3 regions of the uncultured Exiguobacterium sp. genome follow, and region 1 is predicted to be linked to each of the others. Evidence: a T-box and tRNA genes for the amino acid it is inferred to sense, from the RefSeq annotation. Region 1 holds a T-box; the other regions hold tRNA genes.

Region 1 (4,246 bases):
CGTCTTCGAACGAGAGTGGTGTCTTTACGATTCAGAGCAACAAACGATCGTATTCCATCAGGCGAACTAAGAAGATACGACAAAAGCCGTCGGGCACAGGGCTCGACGGCTTTTGTTCGTGCATCTTATTGATCAGAGATACCGGACAAGCGATGCCTTGACGACATCCACTTGTGTGAAGTTCGTTTCTTCCGCGAATGTTTCGATGACTTGACGGACATCCCCTTGACGACGTACGAAGCTCGTTGGGACTGGTGTCGTACCGACAAGTTGCTCATGCAGACTCGTCAATCGATGATCATCGATGATCGTCGTCATCAAATCAAGGAACAGGAGAACATGCAGACGGTTCAAATAATCCCACGGCTTGTCTTCCGAACGGAATTCATTTCGAGCGAGCCACTTTTTCAATCCGATCGCATCGATTTGACTCAACGTCTCTGTCGTGCGTGCCGACTTCCAAAGCGTCAACAGTTCACCCAGTTTTTTTCGTGTCTGTTTCTTACGCATGAAGAATTCAAAATTATCTTTCGTCCGTAATGCGTCTCCTTCGATCGCAGCAATCAAATCAGCTTCCGGCGCCGTCACGAAATCGTGAACGAAATCGACAGACTCTCCCGGTAACCAAGCAGCGACTTTCCCGTGAAAATCAGCCATGAAAGCGACCGTTTCTGCCAAAGGCTCCTGCTTCATCTGTGAAGCAGCTTGCTGTAATCGTTCTTTCGTCTCAGTCTTCATAATCTACCTCTTCTTATTCGTGGATTGGTCTTACATTTCTTCTGGAGCGCCGACACCGAGTAAACGAAGACCTTCTGTCAAGACAATCGTGACGGACTTGACGAGTGCAAGACGCGATTGTTTTGCTGCGTCATCTTCGAGAACACGGACGTGTCCGTAGTATTTATTAAAGCTTTGTGCAAGATCTAAGACATAACGGCTGATGATTGATGGCTCACGACGTGTGAACGCGCGATCGATGACCGTCGAGAATTGGTTCAGCATCGAGACGACACCCCATGCATGATCATCGGAACTACCAGCGAATGGTGTGCCATCATAGCCACCTTTACGAAGCAACGAGTGCGCACGAGCATTCGTGTACTGGACATACGGTCCTGTTTCGCCTTCGAATTTCAACATCTGCTCAAGATCGAACTCGATGTTGTTCATCCGTTCGTTCTTCAAGTCGTGGAAGATGACGGCGCCGACACCAACTTGACGAGCCGTTGCTTCAGCATTCGCTAAGTTCGGATTTTTTTCAGCGATGTTTTGCTTCGCGACGTCGATCGCTTCTTGTAGTACTTCTTCAAGTAAGACAATCCGACCTTTACGCGTCGACATTTTCTTTCCGTCCTTCATGATCAGACCAAACGGCACATGGTGCATGCCGTCGACGTTCTCAAATCCAAGTTTCTTCAGGACTGCGAATAACTGCTTGAAGTGAAGCGCTTGTTCCCCACCGACGACGTAGAACGCTTGCTCAAAACGATACGTTTCAAGACGATAGACAGCAGCTGCTAAGTCACGTGTCGCATAAAGCGTTGCGCCATCTTTCTTTTTAATCAAGGCAGGCGGCATACCTTCTGCTTCGAGGTCGACGACCATTGCCCCTTCTGATTCGACGAGAAGATTTTTTTCTTCGAGCAAATCGATGACGTGTTGCATCTTATCGTTGTAGAAGGCTTCTCCGTTCAAGCTATCGAATTTAACACCGAGCATCTCATAGACACGGTTGAACTCAACGAGTGAGACTTCACGGAACCACGTCCAAAGCGTCGTCGCCTGCTCGTCACCTTGTTCGAGTTTTTTGAACCAGAGACGCCCTTCGTCCTCAAGTGCCGGATTTGTTTCCGCTTCTTCGTGGAACCGAACGTATAACTTCAACAATTCCTTGATTGGTTCTGCACGGACCGCTTCTTCCTCACCCCACATCGTATAGGCGACCATCAATTTCCCGAACTGTGTTCCCCAGTCCCCTAAGTGGTTGACACCAACGACATCGTAACCTTTCTTACGTGAGATTTGGTTAAGCGCGTTCCCGATGACCGTCGAACGCAAGTGCCCCATCGAGAAAGGTTTCGCAATGTTTGGTGATGAGAAGTCCGTGACAATCGTTTTTCCATTGGCTTCACTTGATCCGAATGCCTCTTGCTCCGTCAGGACTTGGTTGACGATTTCTTGCGAGACGACTTCCCGGTTCAAGAAGACGTTGATATAAGGACCAACGGCTTGAACGTTCGAGAACAGCGGTGCGTCGATTTTTTCTGCGATATCTGAAGCGATCATGTTCGGTGCTTTGCGGAATGCTTTCGCAAGCATGAAACATGGGAATGCCAGATCTCCATGATCTTCATGTTTCGGTTGCTCGATCAGTTGTTCGATTTGTTCAACCGATAAGGCACCTTCCATGACGTGATGTAATACTTCTGCATACTGCGCTTTATAACTCATCTTTATTTCCTCCTGCTTTACTGATTTTTTGGCAATAAAAAACGCCCCTTGCGCCACGCGCAAAGAGACGGAATGACCGCGGTACCACTCTTCTTGGTGTCATTTCGACACCCACCTTGTTCGGGGATAACGGGGTTCCCCCGGCTACGCCTTTTCCATCAGGAATCGGGTAGCGTCTCAGAAGTGCGTTTCACGACCGGTTCGTCCTCAGGCTTCCACCATTCCCTGATTCGCTAGTTGACGAAAATCAACCGTTACTCTCTTCATCATCGACTGTATTCGATATCTTTCACATTATACGCAATTCTTTCTTTTCTCTCAACCTTATTTTTTTGGTAAATGGCTTATCAAAATTTCCACAATTCGGGTATAGGAATAAAAGATACTTCTCAGGGGGAGGGATGTTTCATGCGCTACTATCAACATGTAGCCCGGACGAGCTGGATCGTCTTCGGTCTCGTCGCCTTGACATTATTAGTGATCGGCATCGTTCATCCACCAACCTTCCATCCTTCTGTTACGATCATTGATACTCTTTATTTATTTGGACTCGTTCTCCTGTTTCAGTTCGATAATGTCCGTCGTGGTGGCATTTACTATACATTCCAAGAAGGAATCATCTTATTTTTATTCCTCAATTACGGTTTAACGTACGCCTTGATTTTAAGCCAAATCGGTATTCTTGTCTTTCAATTCATGTCTCATCGAAAAGCGATTCGCTGGAAACGTTTCGTCTATCTTTATCCGATCAACGCCCTGTTCGATTTAGTCTACACCTCGCTTCCGGTCTTTGCGTATTATGCGCTCGGCGGACCGATCGGCTCCAGCTTTACGTATACAAAAGCCCTGATTCCTTTCATCGGCTTTTTAATCACCGTCTTCCTTGTCTCTTACTTCCAATGTCTGTTCGTCAATCGCTTCCTCTATTTGAAATATGATTGGCGACGTCTCGTGAAGCTGCAGTCCCTCGTCTATGGCATTAGCATGTTAAGTGCTCTACTTGGGATTTGGTTCTACGATGAAAGTCCGCTCGTCGCGGCTACGGTTTCCGCCTTGATTCTCTTTTTGTTCAAACGTCTGTTACAAGAGCGTGGTGACTCTCTTGAAGCGAATGATAATGCGAAACGATTTGATGATGCGAAGGAACACTTATTGATTTCCCGCTTTGAACGCGAGACGATCGATTCACTGCTCCTCGATTTACCGCATCTGTTGCCATTTTCTGAAGGATGGATCTCGATTCAACAACAGCGGAAACAAGTCATCTATAACATTCGGACGAAACAACCGATCGACGTGCTACCGCTGTTTCACTCTTTGACAGCCGACGATTTGCATACTCCGATCATCTATGGTCTTCGTTGTGACTGGGGAAACGATATTCAAATCGGATTACCTGTCGATCGTCATTCAATGCTAGCGATCCCTTCGATCACAAGCGGTGAAGTCGATGTCTCAATCATCCTGTTCCACCAAGTCGCAGATGCCTATGATGCGACGAATGCCGATGAGTTATCTCGTCTACTCCGTATCTTTTGTCGTGTCTTAGAGCGCTCTCGTGAAACGGTTCAACTCTATACAGAAAGTCGGACCGATGCCTTGACGGAATTACCGAATAGTCGTGCCTTTTACGAACACGGTCGGCAAGAATTTGCTGCTGACTGCTATCCGCTCTCCGTAATTCTGTTTGATATCGATCATTTTAAACGCGTCAATGATACGTACGGTCATAAAGTAGGTGATCTCGTCCTTCGTGAACTCGGTCGGCGCATCCAGGCGATCCAGCTACAATATG
Region 2 (4,246 bases), on a different contig from region 1:
GCGTGTTCAAAGTCTTAACGACTTTCTTGAACGCTTGGTCTACCGCTTTATCAAATGCTTCAGCAGGCGCTTCATACGTGAGGACGCCGAGGCTACCTGATTGTTTTTCCCATTTTGCAGTCATGCTGAGTCCCTCCAAAATTGTCAATTAGCGTACATGTGTGTACAACAAGTCACATTATAGCACAATCGTTCTGACGATTACCACTGTTGAACGAATCGTTTCCTGATGCCTCAATCGAAGTAAATTTGCTCGAATGCGATGACTTCCGGATAGAGGATATGTACCCCTTGATATAATCGCTTCGCCAGCGGACTTAAGGCACGTTCCGGCTCTTCTTTTTCAAACGACAGCCCCGCTAGTTCGTCACATGCCAAAAGCCACTTTTCCATATCCGATCCGATCGCTTTACGTTCTTCAAGATGAATCAATTGATCCGAACGCAAGACGAGCAATGCTCGGAAAGGATCCATTCGCTCTAATGTATGCATCGATGCAAGTAACGCTTGTTGTTCCTGCTGATGCGTGAACCGCACTTCTTCTAAATCCTGACGTGACGAAATCATCCAGTGTATATCTAGATGTGGCACATGAATGTCCGTCGGATACGACAAATACTCAATCATGCTTCCTATTAACTGATCAATCACGAGTAGGCTTTGATGTTCTGTATCTTGCGCACGAAGATATTTGTGTGTGATGTATTCTGTGAGGGCAGGTGTCCGTTCAAATTCCATACCGGTCAAATGGCGCATTTGTTCGACCCAACTTCCATGTCGTAATACATGCATCAACTCCATTTCGGAAGTTACAGTACCATGAGCAGCATTTCTTTTTTGAACCGGTTTCGTCTTTTGTTCGCGCACCGTCATCCGCTGTTTAATCTCATCTAATCGAAGCGCAAGTCCATACGGCAAGTAAGGTGACGCCGAGCGCAAAGCGAGTTTCATCGGATACCGTTCTCCGAGTTCATAAAGAAAGAGTGCGAGCACTTGCTCCACACCCTCGACTTCAAGAAAACGCTCTGCTACGGTTTCGTATCGTTCACGGTCATGTACTAAAAACGGCTGGATGACATAGAGTCGGTATAACACATCTTCTCCTGTCAATTGGTCAGTCTCCAATTCCTTGACCAGCCGTTCTTGTTCAGCTTCCGGCAAACGGAGGACCCGCGCTCGTTCTGCTTCTAGTTCGTGTTCCATCCAGCGAGATGTCTCCATATTCCTGCACTCCTTCATTCAACTACTTATTTCGTAAACGGATCGAGCAAAGACGTCCAGTTTGTGATCGCATCTTGTAATTTCCCTGCCTGTTCGATGCCGAGACGATTTAATGTATCGAGAGAGACGTCTGTTTCAAGAAGTCGTGTAATATCTTCTGATTGATTCACGAACTGCTCAAGCTTTGCACTTAAATTTTGCAACTCTTGCGGTGGGTTTTCAAGACCCGCCAATCGTTGATCGATTTGATCCAGCTCTTGATTGAATTGATCAATCGTTCCGTTTTCCTTCAACTTTTCGATTTGTTGATCGAGTGCTTGCTCCGGATTCGCGGATTCGCGTGCTTTCGTAGCAGCCTCATTCAAAGAAGAAGACAGATCTGACGTGACTTGTGCTGTATCTTTCGCAATGCCTTGGAGTTCTCCCGCATAATCAACACTATTCTTCACATTGTTGACTTGTTGTTTTGCGTCATCGACTGTACTGGAGATCTCACTACATCCCGCAAGAAACGTACTGAGTAACAGGACTGCACCAATTTTCTTCCACATCGCATTCATCCCTTTCGAGTTCATGATACCTTAATTATAATCGAAAATCGGAATAAAAAAAAGAGACCGCCCTCGTAAGGGCAGTCTCTATTTTAATTATAGCGTCCCAAGAGGGATTCGAACCCCCGACCGACGGCTTAGAAGGCCGTTGCTCTATCCTGCTGAGCTATTGGGACGTGTCAACACGAATAAACTATACTAAAACAATTCTTTCGTGTCAATCACATTACAAAGATTGCATTTATTTTATTACAAAAATGTTCCGTCGAGGTGAAGCGCATTGACTCGGTCACCATTCACATCAAGAAAATCGACAGAATAACGGTTTTGATCCACTTCAAGAATCGCATATGTCTTATCTGGGCGATGACGTGGCATCCGAATCGATCCTGGATTGATGAATAAGACGCCATCCCGGTATTCCGCCTTCGCGACATGAGAATGACCATACAAGACGATGTCCGCTTGCTTTTCGTTCGCATGATGTTGTAAGACATCTAAACTGTATTTAACGTCCTGACGATGTCCGTGGACACAGAGGACGGTATGCCCGTTCATCTCGGACGTGACTTCTTCCGGAAAATCGTGTCCGTAATCACAGTTCCCCCGTACAACACGATATGGATATAATGATTCGATGTCGCGCGTCAATTGGGAGTCCCCACAATGAAATGCCACATCTACGTCTTGATGACGTTCGAATATTGTAAGCAGTTCTTGTTCTAGTCCATGACTATCACTAACGATCAACGCTCTCATCTTCATCACACTCCTAAGAAAGTAGTTAAGTCCTGTTCGAGCTTGCGCAATGCATTGCCACGATGACTAATCATCGCTTTTTCTTCTTTCGTCAACTCAGCAGCCGTCTGTCCGCTCGCCGTGACGAACAGTGGATCGTAACCGAATCCATTCGAACCCGTCGCTTCAAAACCGATTCGCCCTTCCATCGTTCCACGAACCGTCAATGTTTCACCAGTTGGTTTCGCTAGCGCGAGTACACAAACGAATCGTGCCGTTCGCTCTTCCTCCGGAACACCTTCTAACTTTTCAAGTAGTAAAGCATTGTTCGCCACATCCGACTTTTCAAGACCCGCGAATCGTGCTGAGTAGACGCCTGGAGCGCCATCTAAAGCATCGACTTCAAGACCTGAATCATCAGCAAGTACCGCGTGACCAAAGTAGGCTGCTGCCTCTGTTGCTTTTAAAAGTGCATTTTCCTCGAATGTCTCACCTGTTTCGTCTGTTTCCGGAGCATCAGCGTGATCGAGTAACGACTCGACCGTATAACCGAGACGACCCAGCATGCTTTCAAGTTCCTTCACTTTACCTGCATTGTGTGTTGCGACGATGACCTTCATCTATGTTCCCCCACTTCTTCTCCTACATACCACCAAGAGACACCGAGTGCATCTCGACCAGCATTAATTAGTTCCTTAATTCCTTTTTCCCCAAGTTCGAGCATATCGAGCATCTCTTGACGGGAAAATGTCGACTCTTCTCCTGTTGCTTGCATCTCGACGATTTTACCCGATGAGGTCATGACGAGATTGAAGTCGACTTCCGCCGCAGCGTCCTCTTCGTAGCATAAATCGAGCAAGACATTCGACTCAACAATTCCAACTGAGATAGCTGCGATGCCTTCCTTGATTGGCGTATCCGTCAGTTTTCCCGCTTGAATCAATTGATCGACCGCCCGGACGAGCGCCAAGAAACCACCAGTGATCGATGCCGTTCGTGTGCCACCATCTGCTTGAATAACATCACAATCGATCCAGATTGTTCGTTCCCCAAGCTTCTCTAAATCGACGATGGCCCGAAGCGAACGGCTGATGAGACGTTGGATTTCCATCGTCCGTCCCGTCTGTTTGCCGCGGACGGCTTCTCGTGCGGTCCGCTGAGCCGTCGCACGTGGTAACATCGAATATTCCGCATTGATCCAGCCTTGGCGTTTACCGCGAAGAAACGGTGGCACCTTCTCCTCGACGGTCGCCGTACAGAGGACTTTCGTATCGCCAAGTTCAATCAAGACAGAACCTTCTGCGTGTTTATTGATATCAATCGATAATTGAATAGGACGGAGATGATCCGCCGTTCGTTGGTCTATCCGCATTTAATCTTCCTCCGTTCCAAGCACGATGCGCTCCGCATGGATGGTCTGATCGAGCCAATCCGTCGCAATCTGATCAAATGAGCGGATATCGCCTGTCGCGTAATAACGATGTTCCGGAATTTGTGTCACATCTGCTGAAATCGTATTGTAATCAAGTAGTGCTGCTACCTCGAGCGCTGTCTCGTCTCCTGAAGAGATTAGCTGGACGCCTGGTCCGATGACCCGTCCAATCACATCTGCTAGGAGTGGGTAATGGGTGCACCCGAGGATCAATGTATCCATATCGTAGTTCATCAATGGTCGTAATGTATTGGCAACGACACGTTCGACGTACGCACCATCTGTCTGCATCGACTCGACGAGC
Region 3 (4,246 bases), on a different contig from region 1:
CTTGCGTCGCGACCTCTAAGAGGTCTTGCTGCTTCAAGAAGTCGACTTCCCGCCGTAAGACGCGTTCCGTCAAGCCAAGGCTTGTCGCAAGCGTACGTCGTCCGATCGGTTGCATCAGTCGTACGTAATGAAGGATGTCGTAGCGTGTCTGCATTTCTTCGATCAGATCAGGCACGATTCGTTTTTGGATCTGGACTAACTGCCGAATCATGTATTTCCCTCTCCTCTCAAGTAGCTGGACGCTTTCTGTCCCGCATGTCATAACGTGTCCCACTTGGTACACCGTTATCATAACAGTCCATTTCTCGCCTTGCAAGTCTCGTTTCTCAAGTTTTTTGAAGTAAGCGGTTTCTTATCGTTTCCGTCTCGAATTTGCCATAACTCCAGATTTCCTCGTCATGCATGACGACCGGAATCTCATATAAGAACCGTAGACTGAGCGCTTCATCCTGATCAATGTTGACTTCCTCGAACGTCCATTCCGGAAACTCATCGAGTACGAAGTCGAGTAAGATGGCGGCCTCTTCACATAGCGTACATCCCGGACGTGAATAGAGTGTTAAGTGTCTGTGTCGTTTTAATCCCATTCTGATTGCGCCTTCCTTTGCTGCATCGTTTTTTTCGTTAAACCAAGCGCTGCCCGGTACTTCGCGACCGTCCGCCGTGCGACTGTCAGACCGTCTGCTTGCAGCCGATCCGTCAATTGCTGATCACTTAACGGACGATCGCTATGTTGAATGTATTCGGCGATCCGCCGTTTAATCAAAAAACTCGAATCTCCGCTTGTCGTCCGTGAGACGAACAAGTCTTCTAAAGCAACGAGACCATGGACCGTCTCGACGTACTTCGCAGCAATCGCTCGACCAATCGTTGACGGATGATGTCCCGTCGCCTCAGCGACTTGTTTTTTCGTCAATGGCTCAAGATACAGTTCACCTTTGAACCAGCGTTCTTGTCGCTTAATCAAGACCGAGAGGATGGCATGCATCGTAACGCGACGTCGTTCGTACGCGCGCAAAAAAGGCGTTGCCTCTTTTAGTTCGAGCCACGTCTGATCCGTATCGAGTGTCATCCAGTCGATCTGAAGTTTTCCATCTAACAGGTGAATCCGTGCTTCTGCCATGACCGGTCGTTCTTCTTTAGGAAGATCCGGTGTCCGGCTCAGCCGCGTCAATCGTTTTCGCAACCGCGCTCGATCCTTTTCACTGAACTGAGCGAACACCTGACTCGCGGGTTCATGTCGCAACCGATTCGTCAGTCCGATCAATTCCGTGTCGTCTAGCTCGACTGCCTGTAACCATTGGCACTCGCGTTCCGAGCGGGCAGCGATGCCGACTGGTTCACATTGTTGTAAGAGTGTCCGTGCTTCTGTAATCGTTGCGACATCGGTCGAGAAGGATGCAGCGAGCTGCTCGTCCGATGTCCGCAATAAACCGTCCGCTTCTAAATACACGATGAGTTGTTCCGCCATATATCCTATTTCCTGTCTGACTGATTCTAAACGTATTTGTGCAAGAAGCTCGTCTTCATAGGATGCCAAATGTCCTGCCATCTGCTCGACCTCTAGCGAAACCTGATTCGGGTAATGACGATGCAACCGTCGTTTCAACCGTCGCCATTCCTCCTCGAGCTCAGCTGCTGGTTGCTCAAGTATATGTAACTGATACTGTTGTGACGCCGATAACGTCATCTGTTGCGTCTGTTCCTGGCGTTGATCCATCGATTCCCCTCCTCCTCTTCTTATTATAGAAGAAACGTTTTAAAAAACGTGCTCTGAGCCTCTTTTAAGTCGCTAAGGAAAAGAAAAGTCATGCTTCCCTATTGCTTTCCTGAAAAAATGTCGCTATACTATTAATTGTTCAGTACATTAGATGCACCCGTAGCTCAGGGGATAGAGCACTGGTTTCCGGTACCAGGTGTCGGGAGTTCGAATCTCTCCGGGTGTACCATTTATTCAACTTCAAGGCAATGCCAGCAATGGCATTGCCTTTTTTCTATATTGATATGTTTCATTTGCCCCGGTAATGGAAAAATACCTAAAAGTCGCATCGTATCTTTTGACCAATATTGACCAAAGGATTATGATAAGAATAAGTCGAATAGGAAGCTACATACCAACTATAAGGAGGCAAAGACTATGTTAATTCCAACAGTCATCGAACAAACAAACCGCGGGGAACGTGCTTACGATATCTACTCACGTTTGCTAAAAGACCGCATCATTCTTCTCGGGAGCGCGATTGACGACAACGTCGCCAACTCAGTCGTTGCCCAACTTCTGTTCTTAGCAGCAGAAGATCCAGATAAGGAAATCTCGCTTTACATCAACAGCCCAGGTGGTTCGATCACTGCCGGTATGGCAATTTACGATACAATGAACTTCATCAAGCCACAAGTCTCAACGATTTGTATCGGTATGGCAGCATCGATGGGTGCGTTCTTGCTCCAAGCAGGCGCAAAAGGAAAACGTTTCGCGTTACCAAACGCTGAAATCATGATCCACCAACCACTCGGCGGTACACAAGGTCAAGCATCAGATATTAAAATCCATGCGGAGCGTATCATCAAAATGCGTGAGCACCTCAACAAAATCATGGCTGAAAACACAGGACAACCACTTGAAGTGATCGAACGCGATACAGAGCGTGACAACTTCATGTCAGCACAAGCTGCTGCTGATTACGGTCTCATCGACCGCGTCATGGAACGTGCATAATTCATTTAAAGTGTCTCCTTCGGGAGGCACTTTTTTTGTATTTGTAGGAAAGCGAACTCTTCTCTATTCATCTGTACATAACAAAAAAAACCTCCCGTTCCTTGTAGAACGAGAGGTCGATGATCAGTCGATCAAGTCTGTGATATCTGAAACGATGTCGTGGTTTTCACGAATCAGCGAGTAGATCGCGTTCGCATGTGGCGAAAGCTCTTCTTCTGCTTGTAATTGTTTCAGGAATAAAGATGTTGCGAACGCAACGAGCGTGCTTTTCGGTACACCGATTGATTTTGCTTTTTTCGTTAATACTTCGTCAAACTTCGCATCGACTGTCAGCGAAATACGTTTCTTTTCGTTAGCCATTTCAAAAACTCCTTAATTCGAACATTTAGTTGCATCGACTATATATTATAGTAGACTATGGTTCATCCCGCAAGCGACCCTCTTATAAGGCCCCTGTCATCGACTCTCCATTCCGTACTTTTTCAGCGATTTGATCAATCTTCCGCAACCGGTGATTGATTCCTGATTTTGAGATGGAGCCGCTTTCGACCATCTCCCCGAGCTCTTGTAACGTGACGTCTTGATGTGTCACGCGCAAGATCGCAATCTCCTTCAACTTATCCGGTAAAACATCGAGCCCGACCGTCCGCTCAAGGAACTTGATGTTCTCGACTTGACGTAATGCCGCACCGACCGTCTTATTGAGGTTCGCCGTCTCACAGTTGACGAGACGGTTGACCGAGTTACGCATATCTTTTAAGATTCGGACGTCCTCGAACCGTAGCATCGATTGTGTCGCATCGACGAGCTTAAGGAAATCGGAAATCTTTTCGCTCTCCTTGATATAAAGGATGTGTCCCTTTTTCCGTTCGATCGCTTTCGCGTTCAAATCAAAGACGTTCGATAGGCCACGAAGCGCCGCATTATGTTCTTCATATAAACTGAAGATTTCTAAGTGATACGACGACGTCGCCGGATTGTTGAGCGAACCACCGGCGAGGAACGCTCCTCGTAAATACGCGCGTGCCTTCCGTTCATCGTTTAAGATCGTATCACTGATTGAACGAATCATCGTGAACCCTTCTCCAAGGATTCCGAGGTCTTGTAAAATCTTATCCGCCTGTTGTTTGACGCGGACGATATAGACATTATTCTTTTTCAGACGCATTTTCTTCCGCACGAGCAGATCGAGATGGACTCCGTATGCTTTTTTCAACAGCGAATAGATCCGGCGAGCAATCGAAGCATTCTCGGTCGAGATATCGAGTGTCAGACCACGTCCGAGACCGAACGAGATCGCACCGTTCATCCGGGCGAGTGCCGCGAGTTCCGCTTTCATCTCGTGATCGGTGATCGGGATCTGCGTTAATTCTTTTTTGACTTCTGAGGCAAAGCTCATGTCAGCTCCTCCTTCCCTTCGAGTTGACGCATCCGTCGAATGGACAACACCTTTCGCATGACAAGACTTGCGACCGCATCTGAGTCATGACGGATGAAGTGATGATTGTAATCGACGATATCGTCTGCCAG

What was found. A T-box is a leader RNA that pairs with one kind of tRNA and senses whether it is charged. The one in region 1 lies ahead of argS (arginine--tRNA ligase), so its partner is inferred to be a tRNA-Arg.
Region 2: it encodes a tRNA-Arg, which carries the amino acid that the T-box ahead of argS (arginine--tRNA ligase) is inferred to sense. The anticodon was not compared.
Region 3: it encodes a tRNA-Arg, which carries the amino acid that the T-box ahead of argS (arginine--tRNA ligase) is inferred to sense. The anticodon was not compared.

The regions. Positions count from the first base shown of each region.
Region 1 is NZ_CAXYJR010000006.1:106,880-111,125, reverse strand. Features, by position in the region: gene ACHWTJ_RS13635 (metallophosphoesterase) at 1-70, shown strand, start outside; gene ACHWTJ_RS13630 (hypothetical protein) at 133-738, opposite strand; gene argS (arginine--tRNA ligase) at 769-2,451, opposite strand; T-box leader at 2,512-2,730, opposite strand; gene ACHWTJ_RS13620 (GGDEF domain-containing protein) at 2,860-4,246, shown strand, end outside.
Region 2 is NZ_CAXYJR010000005.1:647,760-652,005, reverse strand. Features, by position in the region: gene tig (trigger factor) at 1-124, opposite strand, end outside; gene ACHWTJ_RS04970 (hypothetical protein) at 235-1,221, opposite strand; gene ACHWTJ_RS04965 (hypothetical protein) at 1,248-1,772, opposite strand; tRNA gene ACHWTJ_RS04960 (tRNA-Arg) at 1,875-1,948, opposite strand; gene ACHWTJ_RS04955 (metallophosphoesterase family protein) at 2,022-2,531, opposite strand; gene ACHWTJ_RS04950 (XTP/dITP diphosphatase) at 2,537-3,130, opposite strand; gene rph (ribonuclease PH) at 3,127-3,882, opposite strand; gene racE (glutamate racemase) at 3,883-4,246, opposite strand, start outside.
Region 3 is NZ_CAXYJR010000005.1:392,703-396,948, reverse strand. Features, by position in the region: gene ACHWTJ_RS03705 (sugar-binding transcriptional regulator) at 1-208, opposite strand, end outside; gene ACHWTJ_RS03700 (glutaredoxin family protein) at 327-587, opposite strand; gene ACHWTJ_RS03695 (RNA polymerase subunit sigma-54) at 578-1,720, opposite strand; tRNA gene ACHWTJ_RS03690 (tRNA-Arg) at 1,874-1,949, shown strand; partial or broken gene clpP (ATP-dependent Clp endopeptidase proteolytic subunit ClpP) at 2,132-2,716, shown strand; gene ACHWTJ_RS03680 (hypothetical protein) at 2,840-3,076, opposite strand; gene whiA (DNA-binding protein WhiA) at 3,159-4,115, opposite strand; gene yvcK (YvcK family protein) at 4,112-4,246, opposite strand, start outside.